3 regions of the Virgibacillus xinjiangensis genome follow, and region 1 is predicted to be linked to each of the others. Evidence: riboswitches for the same ligand, from Rfam matches in the RefSeq annotation. Region 1 holds a riboswitch; each other region holds the start of a gene.
The links. Region 1 has a riboswitch for S-adenosylmethionine ahead of ACFOGI_RS00660 (methionine biosynthesis PLP-dependent protein). Riboswitches for the same ligand answer to the same signal wherever they lie in the genome.
Positions count from the first base shown of each region.

Region 2: linked by a shared signal. The riboswitch ahead of metK (methionine adenosyltransferase) and the one ahead of ACFOGI_RS00660 (methionine biosynthesis PLP-dependent protein) in region 1 are both predicted to bind S-adenosylmethionine.
Region 3: linked by a shared signal. The riboswitch ahead of ACFOGI_RS14385 (phosphoadenylyl-sulfate reductase) and the one ahead of ACFOGI_RS00660 (methionine biosynthesis PLP-dependent protein) in region 1 are both predicted to bind S-adenosylmethionine.

Region 1 covers NZ_JBHRSA010000003.1:111,534-115,636, forward strand. The annotation lists gene menC (o-succinylbenzoate synthase) at 1-502, shown strand, start outside; gene ACFOGI_RS00660 (methionine biosynthesis PLP-dependent protein) at 558-1,658, opposite strand; SAM riboswitch class I at 1,821-1,927, opposite strand; gene ACFOGI_RS00665 (sodium:calcium antiporter) at 2,041-3,156, opposite strand; gene ACFOGI_RS00670 (3'-5' exonuclease) at 3,221-3,832, shown strand; gene sppA (signal peptide peptidase SppA) at 4,001-4,103, shown strand, end outside.
Region 2 covers NZ_JBHRSA010000010.1:3,257-7,359, forward strand. The annotation lists gene ACFOGI_RS03880 (ABC transporter substrate-binding protein) at 1-524, opposite strand, end outside; gene pckA (phosphoenolpyruvate carboxykinase (ATP)) at 700-2,286, opposite strand; SAM riboswitch class I at 2,500-2,608, shown strand; gene metK (methionine adenosyltransferase) at 2,814-4,016, shown strand; gene ACFOGI_RS03895 (gamma carbonic anhydrase) at 4,061-4,103, opposite strand, start outside.
Region 3 covers NZ_JBHRSA010000051.1:1,919-6,021, reverse strand. The annotation lists gene ACFOGI_RS14390 (assimilatory sulfite reductase (NADPH) flavoprotein subunit) at 1-1,275, opposite strand, end outside; gene ACFOGI_RS14385 (phosphoadenylyl-sulfate reductase) at 1,536-2,258, opposite strand; SAM riboswitch class I at 2,349-2,457, opposite strand; gene ACFOGI_RS14380 (ectoine synthase) at 2,605-2,994, opposite strand; gene ectB (diaminobutyrate--2-oxoglutarate transaminase) at 3,074-4,103, opposite strand, start outside.

The sequences.
Region 1 (4,103 bases):
GCAGCTGGATGACCTCGAGTTACTCATGGTGGAACAGCCGCTTGGTGCGGATGATATTATCGACCATGCAAATCTGCAGGCAGCTATCCGGACTCCCATCTGTCTCGATGAAAGCATTACATCCTTGGAGGATGCCACGAAAGCGGTAGAGCTGGGCAGCTGCAAGGTAGTCAATCTGAAAATCAGCCGGGTCGGCGGACTCACAGAAGCCAGGCGGATCCATGACTATTGCCAAGAACAGGGGATAGCGGTCTGGTGCGGCGGCATGCTGGAGGCGGGTGTCGGCCGTGCTCATAATATCGCATTGACCACCCTTCCGCAGTTCGTGCTGCCAGGTGACACTTCCGGGTCTTCAAGATATTGGGAAAAGGATATCATTCAGCCGGAAGTGACGGCAACTGATGGAGAGATCGTAGTGCCGGAACAGCCAGGTATCGGTTTTCAATTGGACGAAGAAGCCGTCAGGAGCTTTACCGTGGAAGAAAAAACGTTCGATTTCTAGCAATAGAAACAAGAAGCGACCATCCCTTTGGAGGAAGGTCGCTTCTTGTTTTTGATTAGAGTCGCTTCAATGCCTGGTCCAAATCCTGCATCAGGTCTTCTGCACGCTCGATGCCGATGGAGAAGCGGAGCAATGTGTCGGAAATGCCGCGGCTTTCCCTTTCCTCTTTCGGTATTTCTGCATGTGTCTGGGTCGCCGGATAGGTAATAAAGCTTTCTACACCGCCGAGACTTTCAGCAAAGGTGATGAGCTCCAAATTCTGAAGCAGCGGATCGACCCAATCGCTGTTTTCCAGGCGGAAGGACAGCATGCCGCCTTTTCCTGGATACAGGACATCTGTAACCGCCGGATGATTCTCCAAGAATTCGGCAATCTGCCTGGCATTCTCCTGGTGCCGGTCCATTCTAAGGGATAGTGTCTTTAGACCACGCATGACAAGCCAGGAATCGAAGGCGGACAGTACCGCGCCGGACGTGTTATGGAGAACTGCCAGCTTCTCACATAGCTCGTCCCCTTTGGCTGCAACGAGGCCGGCAAGGACATCATTATGGCCGCCGATATATTTGGTGGCACTATGGATGACGATGTCGGCTCCTGATTCGATCGGCCGCTGCAGATAAGGGGTGAGGAAGGTATTGTCCACGATCAAGAGCAGGTTGCGGCTTTTGGCCAGTTCCGCAACTTCAGCGATATCGATCTCCTGCATCAGTGGATTGGTCGGCGTTTCCAGGAAAATCGCTTTTGTCTGATCGGTGATAAGCTTTTCTGTTTCCTCTATGCTGATGAACTCCGTATAACGGGTCCGGATATCATATGCCTGTTCATATTGCTCCAAGATGCGGTATGTACCGCCATATAGATCTTCCGGTGCAATGATCTCATCCCCGCTTTTGAAAAGGGATAGCACGAGCTGGATGGCGGACATGCCTGAACTGCAGGCAAACCCCCTGTCACCGGATTCCAAATCGGCGATTCCGTCCTCCAGAAGGGTTCGGGTAGGGTTTTTGGTGCGTGTATAATCATACCCGGTGGACTGTCCGAGACCCACGTGCTGATAGGCGGTCGACATATAGATCGGTGGATTGATGGCTCCTGTCTTTTCATCACTTCTGTTCCCCAACTGGGCCAGTTTCGTTTCAATGCTCTTGTCGGTCATTTCTTCATCTCCTTGATTGTCATTTCATACGGCAAGGAATAGGCTATCCTGCAGCAGGTTGCAACTGCTGGGGAAACCGTCTATTCCTTTTTTGTGTTTTAGGAATACATGAAAGCCCTCTTCTTATCCACAAGAAGAGGGCTTGGCTTAAAGCTCATTCTCTTCTTATCTTCAGCACACAAGCTTCTGGAATTGGCACAGTACTGCACGGTAGTCAGTCTGCTGCCGAGGCTTCGAAGGGCCAGTCCCTCCACCTCTCTGGATAAGAAAATTCAGTATTCTATTGATTTAATACTGACATTACACCTGGCGACCGGAAAAGTCAAGATGCATAGCGTGACGGAAAATTCTGCCTATTAGAGTGGTTGGACAAGCGGCCGCATCAACTGGTCAAAATATAGCCAACCACAGCTACATAGCTGGCCAATGCCAGGGATGAAGGCAGCAGGTAGGTCCACATATTCCTGGTCCTGTCGCGCTTAATGGTCACCATCACGATGGTGGTGAGCAGGAAACCGATGATGGATAGATAGAGGAGATCATCGCTTGCTGCCTGCCACATGTTTCCTCCAGGGTAAAAGAAATCACCGGCAGCAAGAATCGTGATATTGAAGGCATTGCTGCCAAGCAGTGTACCCACGGCAAGGTTCATATTCGACAAACGCAGGGCCGTATACACACTTGCTGCATCCGGAAGGGAAGTCGCCAATGCAATCATCAGACTGCCGACAGCTGTGGCGCTGATGGCTGTTTCCCGGGAAATCGCATCCCCTGTGACCGACAAGCTGCTGCCTGTAATGAAAATGATGACAGCGAACAAGAGGAAACGCCGGATGGCAGAGCCTAGACCGCTGGTGGTTACCGGGTCAGGCTTATCCTCCTCTTGTGGGCTGCCGGACAAGAATTTCATTCCAACCAAGTAGACCGTAACAAGCGCGAGACTGGTGAAACCCAACTCAAATAAGGAGACATCAAAATCAAAACCAAGACCCAGCGTAATGAGTACGCAGAGGAATAAGGCCAGATAGCCAGTATACAAGTGGTTATGCGACACAGTCAGGAAAAGACGTTTTTTCCGGAAGTGCACGTCGAGCAGGAACAGTACAAACATATTGAACAGAATGCTGCCCACTCCATTTCCGATCACAATATCCGCATTGCCGATGACACTTGCTGATATGGTTGCTGTGAGTTCCGGAAGGGAAGTGGCAATGGAAAGCAGCAGAGTTCCTGCCAGGAATCCGCCTAATTTGGCTTTATGGCTGATAATATTGGCATACTTTGATAGTTGAGTAGCGGCAAAGACAGAAAGAATTGCTGAGATGATGAAAATGACGAGTAATGTGACGGAATTAATAGGCGATCTGCTCCTTTCATGACGTACCGCGAATGTAAAGTGTTTTCTATGTTTGCATTCCCCATTTCCTGTAAGAATAACAAGGTTGGAACAGTAATTTTCTGGAAACCGGCCATGGAAAGGTATTTGGACAGAATACATGCCCGGGTGGCGAGATAGATGTTATCATAGGTAAAGAATACCAGCATAGAAAGGGTCCATTTGAATGAAAATCGTTTCGATCGACTTTGAAACTGCCAATGAAAAACGCTTCAGCCCTTGCGCGGTTGGCGTAGTCGTAGCCAATGAGTACGAGATTGAGGAGGAATACTACCGTTTGATCAATCCCTTGATGCCGTTCAACCGCTTCAATACCAGAATCCATGGGATAACTGAACGGGATGTGGAGGATGCACCTACCTTTGCGGAAATGTGGCCGGAGCTGAATCATTTTCTCACAGGACAATTGGTTGTTGCCCATAATGCCAGTTTCGATATGAGTGTCATCCGGCAGACATTGGATCATTACAACCTGGAGTATCCGGAGATGGATTATCTCTGTACGGCGAATATCTCCAAAAAGGTATGGCCTGAGCTGCAGAATCATAAGCTGAATACTGTGGCTGAGCACCATGGCATCTCGTTTGAACACCATCATGCATTGGAGGATGCGCGAGTAGCAGCCAAAGTATTCATGCAGGCTTTGAGGTCGTATGAAACAGATGAAGTGGATGACTTATTGGCCAAATGCCGGATGTCCAAGGGAAGAATTTATGAACGAGGCTATCATCCGCCCAAGTCGAAGAAAGCGGCGAAAAGCAGGAAAATCTATTTTTAGTGATGTCAAATGGTTCAGGACCTGGGTGGCTCCCTTAAGGGAAGGGCTTCCTATCCGTTAGAATGGGGATCTCCATGTCGGGATTGACCTGCCAAAGCAGGCGGCAAATGTCCTACACTGCAGAGAGTAAACCAAGATTATAAGTAAAGAGAGAAGGGAGAGCGTCATATGAATAAGAAACGATGGATTGCACTGGTGATTGCAGCAGGTCTGCTTCTGTTCTCGGTGATCTGGCAGGCTGCTACGAGTTTCATGACGGCCGATTTTGAAG
Region 2 (4,103 bases), on a different contig from region 1:
CCGGAGGAAAACGCCCCAGGGATATTAGCGAAATCCACATTTTGACTGAGATTCAAATCATGGTGGGGATCAATTCCATGCTGTTTCAGTACATATTCTCCTACCATCTGCGGCATTCCGCCGACCCGCTGTCCAAGGAAGTTGCTGTCTTTTAGATCTTCCCATTCAAAATCGGGCTGAGGTTCTTTTGCTACCAAAAAAGTTCCATCCGTTTGGGTAAGCTGGGCAAAATTCATGGCATAGTCTTTGGAATCTTGGGCGTAGACATAGATGGAGGTTTCAGATCCAACCAGTGCTATATCCGCACCATCGGAGAGCAGGGCAGTCATCGTGGTGTCTCCTCCCCAGGTCGTTTGAAGGTCAATTTCCAAACCTTCTTCTTCAAAAAAACCTTTTTCCAGTGCTACATACTGTGGAGCATAGAATAGGGAACGTGTTACTTCAGCAACGCTAACAGAGACTGTGCTGTTTGAGTTGCAGGCGGTAAGGAAAAGGAAAAGGATACTGAGGCTGACAACGGACATAATCTTTGTCTTCACAACGTTCAACCCCTTAAATAGTGTGATGTCAACATAGCTTATGCAGAATGGGAAAATGTGTGAATGCCTAGAGGCAAGAAACTGAAATTTAAAAAGCCGGCCCCGTTGAGGGACCGGCTTCATTTATAAACATTCCTTTTGGGATGAGGAATCAATTGTCTCAGACCCTGTATGCGGGTCCTGCTTGCTTGATGTCATCACCGGCTTCTGTAAATTTCTCAAAGTTCCGGTGGAATTTCATGGCTAATGATTTTGCTGTTTCTTCGTATGCTTCTTTATCTTCCCACGTGTATTTCGGTACCAAAACTTCGTCAGGCACTCCAGGAACCTGCAGTGGAATATTCAAGTCGAAGATTTCGTCTCTGACAGTTTCCACTGAATTCAATTCACCTTCCAATGCCGAGTGGATCATGGCGCGGGTGTAGGACAGCTTCATCCGTTTTCCCGTCCCATAAGAACCACCGGTCCAGCCTGTGTTAACCAAGAAGACATTCGAATTGTGCTGATCAATTTTCTCTCCGAGCATCTCTGCATAAGCTGCCGGTTTCAATGGCAGGAATGGTGCACCAAAGCAGGCGGAGAAGGTTGCCTGTGGTTCTGTGACTCCGCGTTCTGTCCCTGCAAGTTTACTGGTATAACCACTAAGGAAATGATACATTGCCTGCTCTTTGGTCAGTTTACTGATCGGAGGCAGGGTGCCTGATGCGTCTGCTGTCAGGAATATGATGGTATTGGGGTGGCCTGCCACACTAGGAGAAATAATATTGTCCATATTTTCCAACGGGTATGCGGCCCGAGTATTTTCGGTCAAGGAAGTATCATCGTAGTCAGGCAATCTGGAAGAGCGGTCCAGCACGACGTTTTCCAGCACAGAACCGAATCGTATCGCCTTATGGATCTGTGGTTCTTTTTCCTCGGAAAGGTTAATGCATTTTGCGTAACAGCCGCCTTCAATGTTGAATACTCCGTTCGGTCCCCAGCCATGTTCATCATCACCGATCAGCCGCCGGTAAGGGTCGGCGGAAAGCGTGGTCTTTCCTGTGCCTGATAATCCGAAAAATAGGGCGACATCTCCTTCTTGCCCAACGTTGGCAGAACAGTGCATCGACAGGATATCCTGCCGGGGCAAGAGGTAGTTCATGACAGAAAAGATCGATTTTTTAATTTCGCCAGCATACTCGGTTCCTCCTATGAGGACCACACGCTTTTTGAAGGAGATGATAATGAACGTTTCAGAGTTGGTGCCGTCCGCTTCCGGGTCGGCTTTGAAATCAGGTGCAGAAACCACAGTGAATTCCGCTTGGTGTCCAGAAAGTTCTTCTTCAGACGGCGTTATGAATAATTGCCTTGCAAAAAGATTGTGCCAGGCATATTCATTGATCACCTGAATAGGTAGTCGATATTTTGAATCAGCGCCGGCGAATCCTTTGAAGCTGTATAATACATCTTTTTCTTTTAAATGGGACAACATTTTTTCATACAATCTATTGAAAGAGGATTCATCAATTTGTTGATTGACTGCTCCCCAGTCGATATGATCTTCGGAAATTTCGTCTTCTACGATATATTTATCCTTAGGAGAGCGTCCGGTATATGCCCCTGTGGTGGCACGCACCGCTCCGGTAGCGGTAAGGATGCCCTCATTACGGGCCAGGATTTGTTCCACCAGCTGTGGTACCGTTAAGTTCTCCTGGAGATTCACATGTGAATGGATTTCTTTTGTTAATGATTTTTCCACCATTTTCATTTCGACAACCCGCCTTTTTTTGATGAATTTACACAGTATACTTATCAAACATCCATTTTTTTCTGATTATGTTTATTAGTATAACACATTAAAAAATATAGTCCACACTAATTCTGCGATTATTTTATGAAAAATTGAACTTTACTATGGCTGCCTTCCAAAAAGGTTGACACACCAGACCTCTTTCGATACGATTAACTGCGAACGGATACTCTCTTATTCAGAGTTGGTGGAGGGACAGCCCCGATGAAGCCCAGCAACCATCACGTCAGCGTGAAAAGGTGCTTACCTGATGCAAGGATATTTCCTTGGACAATAAGAGTGAAAGGCCATAACCTTTCCTCATGATGGCAGGAAAGGTTTTTTCTTTGTTTGAACGTTATTGTTGCCTGACAGGAAATCCTTAGGCTTCCATATTAGGTTATGGAAATCCGGTATGTTCTGATATTTTTAACCAGTTTGGATAAAAAGGAAAAACATAAGGAAAAATAGAGTACCGTAATATAATTAGGGGAGGATTTAGCCACATGGCTGAAAACCGTCGTTTATTCACTTCTGAATCAGTAACAGAAGGACATCCGGATAAGATATCCGATCAGATATCCGATGCTATTCTGGATGAAATACTTAAAAAGGACCCTTTTGCCAGGGTAGCGTGTGAAACTACCGTTACAACCGGGTTGGTATTGGTAGCTGGTGAAATTTCCACTAGTACATATGTAGATATTCCGGCACTAGTGCGCCGGACGGTGAAGGAAATCGGCTATACTCGGGCAAAGTTCGGGTTTGATGCAGATACCTGTGCCGTACTCACTGCGATTGATGAGCAATCGCCTGATATTGCTGGAGGGGTCAATCAAGCTCTTGAAGCTCGCCAAGGCAAGATGACGGAAGAGGAAATTGATGCAATCGGTGCAGGGGACCAGGGCTTGATGTTCGGTTTTGCTTGTGATGAAACAGAAGAATTGATGCCATTGCCAATTTCTCTGGCACATAAGCTTGCCAAAAGCCTGGCAGATTCTAGAAAGGATAAAGTCCTCGACTATCTCCGCCCGGACGGTAAGACACAGGTGACGGTAGAGTATGATGAAGAGGATCGCCCAGTCAAGGTCGATACCATTGTCATATCTACCCAACATCACCAGGATATTCCGTTGGAACAGATCGAGAAGGATATTAAGGAACATGTGATCAAACCTGTCGTGCCCCCCGAATTGCTGGACGATACGACCAAGTATTTCATCAATCCGACTGGACGTTTCGTCATAGGCGGTCCACAAGGGGATGCAGGACTAACCGGACGGAAAATCATCGTAGATACTTATGGCGGCTATGCCAGGCATGGTGGAGGAGCATTCAGCGGCAAGGATGCCACGAAAGTGGACCGCTCTGCAGCATATGCTGCCCGTTACGTAGCCAAGAATATTGTCGCGGCAGGACTTGCCAAAACATGTGAGGTGCAGCTGGCTTATGCCATCGGTGTAGCAGAACCGGTATCCATTTCTGTGAACACATTCGGCACAGGAGTTGTCGGAGAGCAGAAACTGGTTCAATCCATACGCAAAATATTTGATCTCCGGCCGGCAGGAATCATCCGCATGCTTGACCTGCAAAAGCCTATCTTTCGTAATACCGCGGCCTATGGGCATTTTGGAAGGACGGATGTCCAATTCCCATGGGAGAAAACAGATAAGGTGGATGAATTGAAGGCACTGACCGAAATTGAATAAGAATAAAAGAAGGCCATGCAGGATCATTCCTGTATGGCCTTCTTTTATAGATTGGTGTGTTCCTTATAATACTGTCCTTTTTCGACA
Region 3 (4,103 bases), on a different contig from region 1:
ATAACTTACTTTGCCAATGGCCAGATGCACTTCCTCCGGGTTTGCCTGATAGCTGCTAGTAATGGAATATAGGCGTGCCGGCATCTTACGAAGGATTTGGATCAAGTCGGCTGGCTCCATGTCCTTTGGAGGGAAATCCTTTACGAGATCGAGCAGATCACGGCCATCCATATAAGTTTTCTGTTCTTCTTCTTTTTCAGGACTTAGAAAGGCTGTCAGTTCATCATTATTGAATAAATCTGCCGCCTTCTTCAGTAATGGCTTGGTAATTCGCGTGATTTCAAAATTGGAAAGGAGTGCTTCCCGCAGTGATCTGACTTCCCCCTGCTTATTAATCGGTACGCTCTCTTCTGGATCCCAGTTCATTTGACCGATAAAACTCTCTACCAACTCCGGATCATTTTTGGGGAAGATGCCAACACTGTCGCCAGGTTCATACGCCAAATTTGAACCTTCGAGTGAGAGCTCCAGGTGATGAGTTTCCTTATTAGACCCTTCTCCATTCAAATTAATATTATCCAGCACCTCTGCATTGAATGGATTCGTTCTGGAATAAATCGGCTGTCCTGCTGTCAAGCTTGGGTCCAACTGATCGACGGAGGAATTTTCAGCTCCAGTTCCCACATCATCTTTCTCTAATTCGCTGAGAACTCCTTCCACCCATTCTGCAGCGGGCTCATCAAAATCCACATCACAGTCAACGCGTCCATACAAGCGCTCTCCGCCTAACTCTTCCAGTCGTTTATCAAAATCTTTTCCAGTCTGGCAGAAGAACTCATACGATTCATCTCCCAATGACAGAACTGAAAAACGTACATCCTGCAATTTCGGTGCTTTTCTGCTATGCAGGAACTCATGAAAGGAAATGGCATTATCTGGTGGGTCCCCTTCTCCATGTGTAGCAGTCACAATCATCAGATCCTGTACCTTCTTTAAATCTTTTGGTTTAAAATCATCCAGAGCAGCGAGCTTTACTTTCTTGTCCCGTGCTTTCGCTTTTTCTTCTAAATCCTTAGCGACTGACTGGGCATTACCTGTTTCTGAACCATATAAAATGGTCAACTCCCTCTGTTTCAGCGATGCAGTTTGCTGAACAGCTGGCTGAGATGCCGTTGGATTTTCCAAAACTGCGGCCACTCCGCCACTAGATTGCTGCGGCACTGAAAGATACCCACTCAGCCATATTCTCTGTGTCTCTGTTAAGGTTGGCAGAATACGATTGAGATCCTCTGTCTGTTCCTTACTGAAAGGACTATTGGTTTCCAATAATTGCAAAGATACTCACCCCATAAGATACTATTTTTTATTGTTCTCCATGCCAATCAGCAGACATTTTAGGTTCCTGCCACCGATTGGCTCTTTAATTGATATGCCGTGTATACAAAGCGTATTACTCGGCTTTAATTGTAATTTTTAGCCCTGATTCATAAGGAAAAAATCTTATCATACCAGGGAATTACGGAGTTTCTAGTAAACCAAAAGTATTGTATTTCTAGCAATATACTCGGATTTAAATTAAAAATAAAAGGCTTTGTTCAACCATTTGTATGAAGGCCACATTCAGTTTTATTGAAGCCTGCCCATCTTCCTTCACGGGAATCACCGGAGTCACTTACACGTGAAGTACACGGTATACAGCCAATACTAGGATAGCCATTGTCATGCAATTCATTATATGGAAGATCATTCGTCCGGATATAGTCCCAGACATCATCCCAAGTCCAATGAATGAGGGGGCAAACCTTGATGGATTTGAATCGTTCGTCTCTATTCACATAGTCTGTTTTACTGCGGCTGGGCGATTGTTCTCTGCGCAGGCCTGAAATCCAAGCGGGTACACCGCTTAACGCATCCTCGAGTGGTTTGATCTTACGAATGAAACAGCATTGGTCCGGCTGTCTTTTCCACAATGCTGACCCATGTTCTTCCGCCTGTTCTTCCAGAGTCAGCTCAGGTTTTTTAATATGAATTCGGAGTTCCGGATACTTCGCCTTTACTTCCTCAATGAGCTCATATGTCTCCTGAAAATGCAAATCTGTATCAAGGAATACAATCTGCGCATCCTTCTTCACTTTAGAAATCAAATCAATCAATACCATTCCTTCGGCACCGAAGCTGCATGCATAGGTGACACCATCGCCATAGGAATCATATGCCCATTTCAGAATGGTAGACGCTCCTTTGGTTTCATCTTGTGATACCCAATTCTTGAAAGGATCCCCAGTGAATTCGTCGTAGGTGATTACTTCATTATTCACGCATCAACCCTCCATATGAGTTTTTTCCACATCAGAATATAAAAACCTCTCCAGAATAAAAAAGGATATTCTTACATTCTGCTGATTCTCTTCTTATCTTATAGTCAACCATTAGTATAGGAATTGTCACCATTTAGGCGTTCTACATCTGTAGCCGAGGCTTACAAGGGCCTTTTCCCTTCACCTTTCTTGATAAGAATTTTGGAAATTGTTTATGTAGTTGTTGCTAGTCATTCTATACCGTTATACTCCATTCGTCAATACACTTTTCAGAAAAAATTCATTTAATACTAAAATAGTAAAAAAGGATAGGACCATAAAGTCCTATCCTCGAATGCCTTTTGAACTACTCAGTCAGTAGTGGATAAACTCCTTCTTCATTGTGTGTCTCAGTTCCGACAAGTGGCGGGTTGAACACACAAACCATGCGCAATTGGGTTTTTGCATGGACTTTATGCTTATCATGATCATTCAGAAGGTAGAGAGTGCCAGGCTTCAGATCATGCATCTTTCCACCATTTTCAACTTCTTCGATCTGTCCTTCTCCTTCAATTACGTAAACGGCTTCAATGTGATTTTTATACCAGAAGTAATTTTCTGTACCAGCAGCAATTACAGTATCATTCATGCTGAAGCCCACACCGTCTTTGTTCAGGATAAAACGGCGGCTGGTCCAATTGCCATCAGATGTTTCGTCCTCTGTTCCAATAATATTTTCCAAAGATTTTACGATCATGTCGAATTCCCCTTTTCGTCATTTTGTATGAAAACTATTGCTGTTTCTCTATATATTTTAGTGAAATATATTACGATGATTATTTAGCAGTTGCAGCTTTAATGCTTTCTTCCAGGATTTCCAGGCCTTTTGCCAGACCATCTTTGTCAATGACTAACGGCGGAAGGAATTTTACCACTTCATCGCTAGGACCGGATGTCTCTACAATCAGGCCACGATTGAATGCCTCTGCACAAATTTCGCTGGCAAGTCCTTCTTTGTCTATGGCGATACCTTGCATTAATCCACGACCACGCGCTGTGCCATTCAGCTCCGGATATTTATTGATGATTTCTTTTACAGAGTCACTTAAGAAATCAGCCTTTTCCTGAATTTCTTTAGCAAAATCATCTGTCTCCCAGCGATTGAGTGCTTCAGTTGCTGCAATGAATGCCAGGTTATTTCCTCGGAAAGTACCATTATGTTCACCTGGTCCCCATTGATCATATTCAGATTTGATCAGTGTAATAGCCATTGGCAGACCTACACCACCAATTGACTTGGAGAGACAGACTACATCTGGCTTAATTCCAGCTGGTTCAAAGCTGAAGTATGTCCCTGTGCGTCCATTACCTGCTTGGACATCATCTACAATCAACAAAATGTCCCAACGGCGGCAGATGTTTTCAATCTCTTTCAACCATTCCATACTGGCAGCATTAATTCCGCCTTCACCCTGTACGGTTTCCAGAATAATAGCAGCAGGCAGTGCAACACCACTTCCGCTGTCTTCCAGGAATCGTTCAAGGTATGCAATAGAACTCTGGCCATCTACATAATCATCGAAAGGCATGGAAACTGAGTGATGCAGCGGCACACCGGCCCCATGGCGCTTAAAGGAGTTTCCAGTTACAGAAAGTGATCCAATGGTCATACCATGGAATGCGTTGGTGAAACTGATGACCGTGTCACGGCCTGTCACCTTTCTAGCAATTTTCAGTGCACTTTCAACCGTGTTGGTCCCAGTAGGTCCTGGGAACATGATTTTATAATCCAAATTGCGGGGCTCCAAAATTACTTCTTTGTAACGCTCCAGGAACTCTTTCCTTGGAGTAGTCCCCATATCCAGG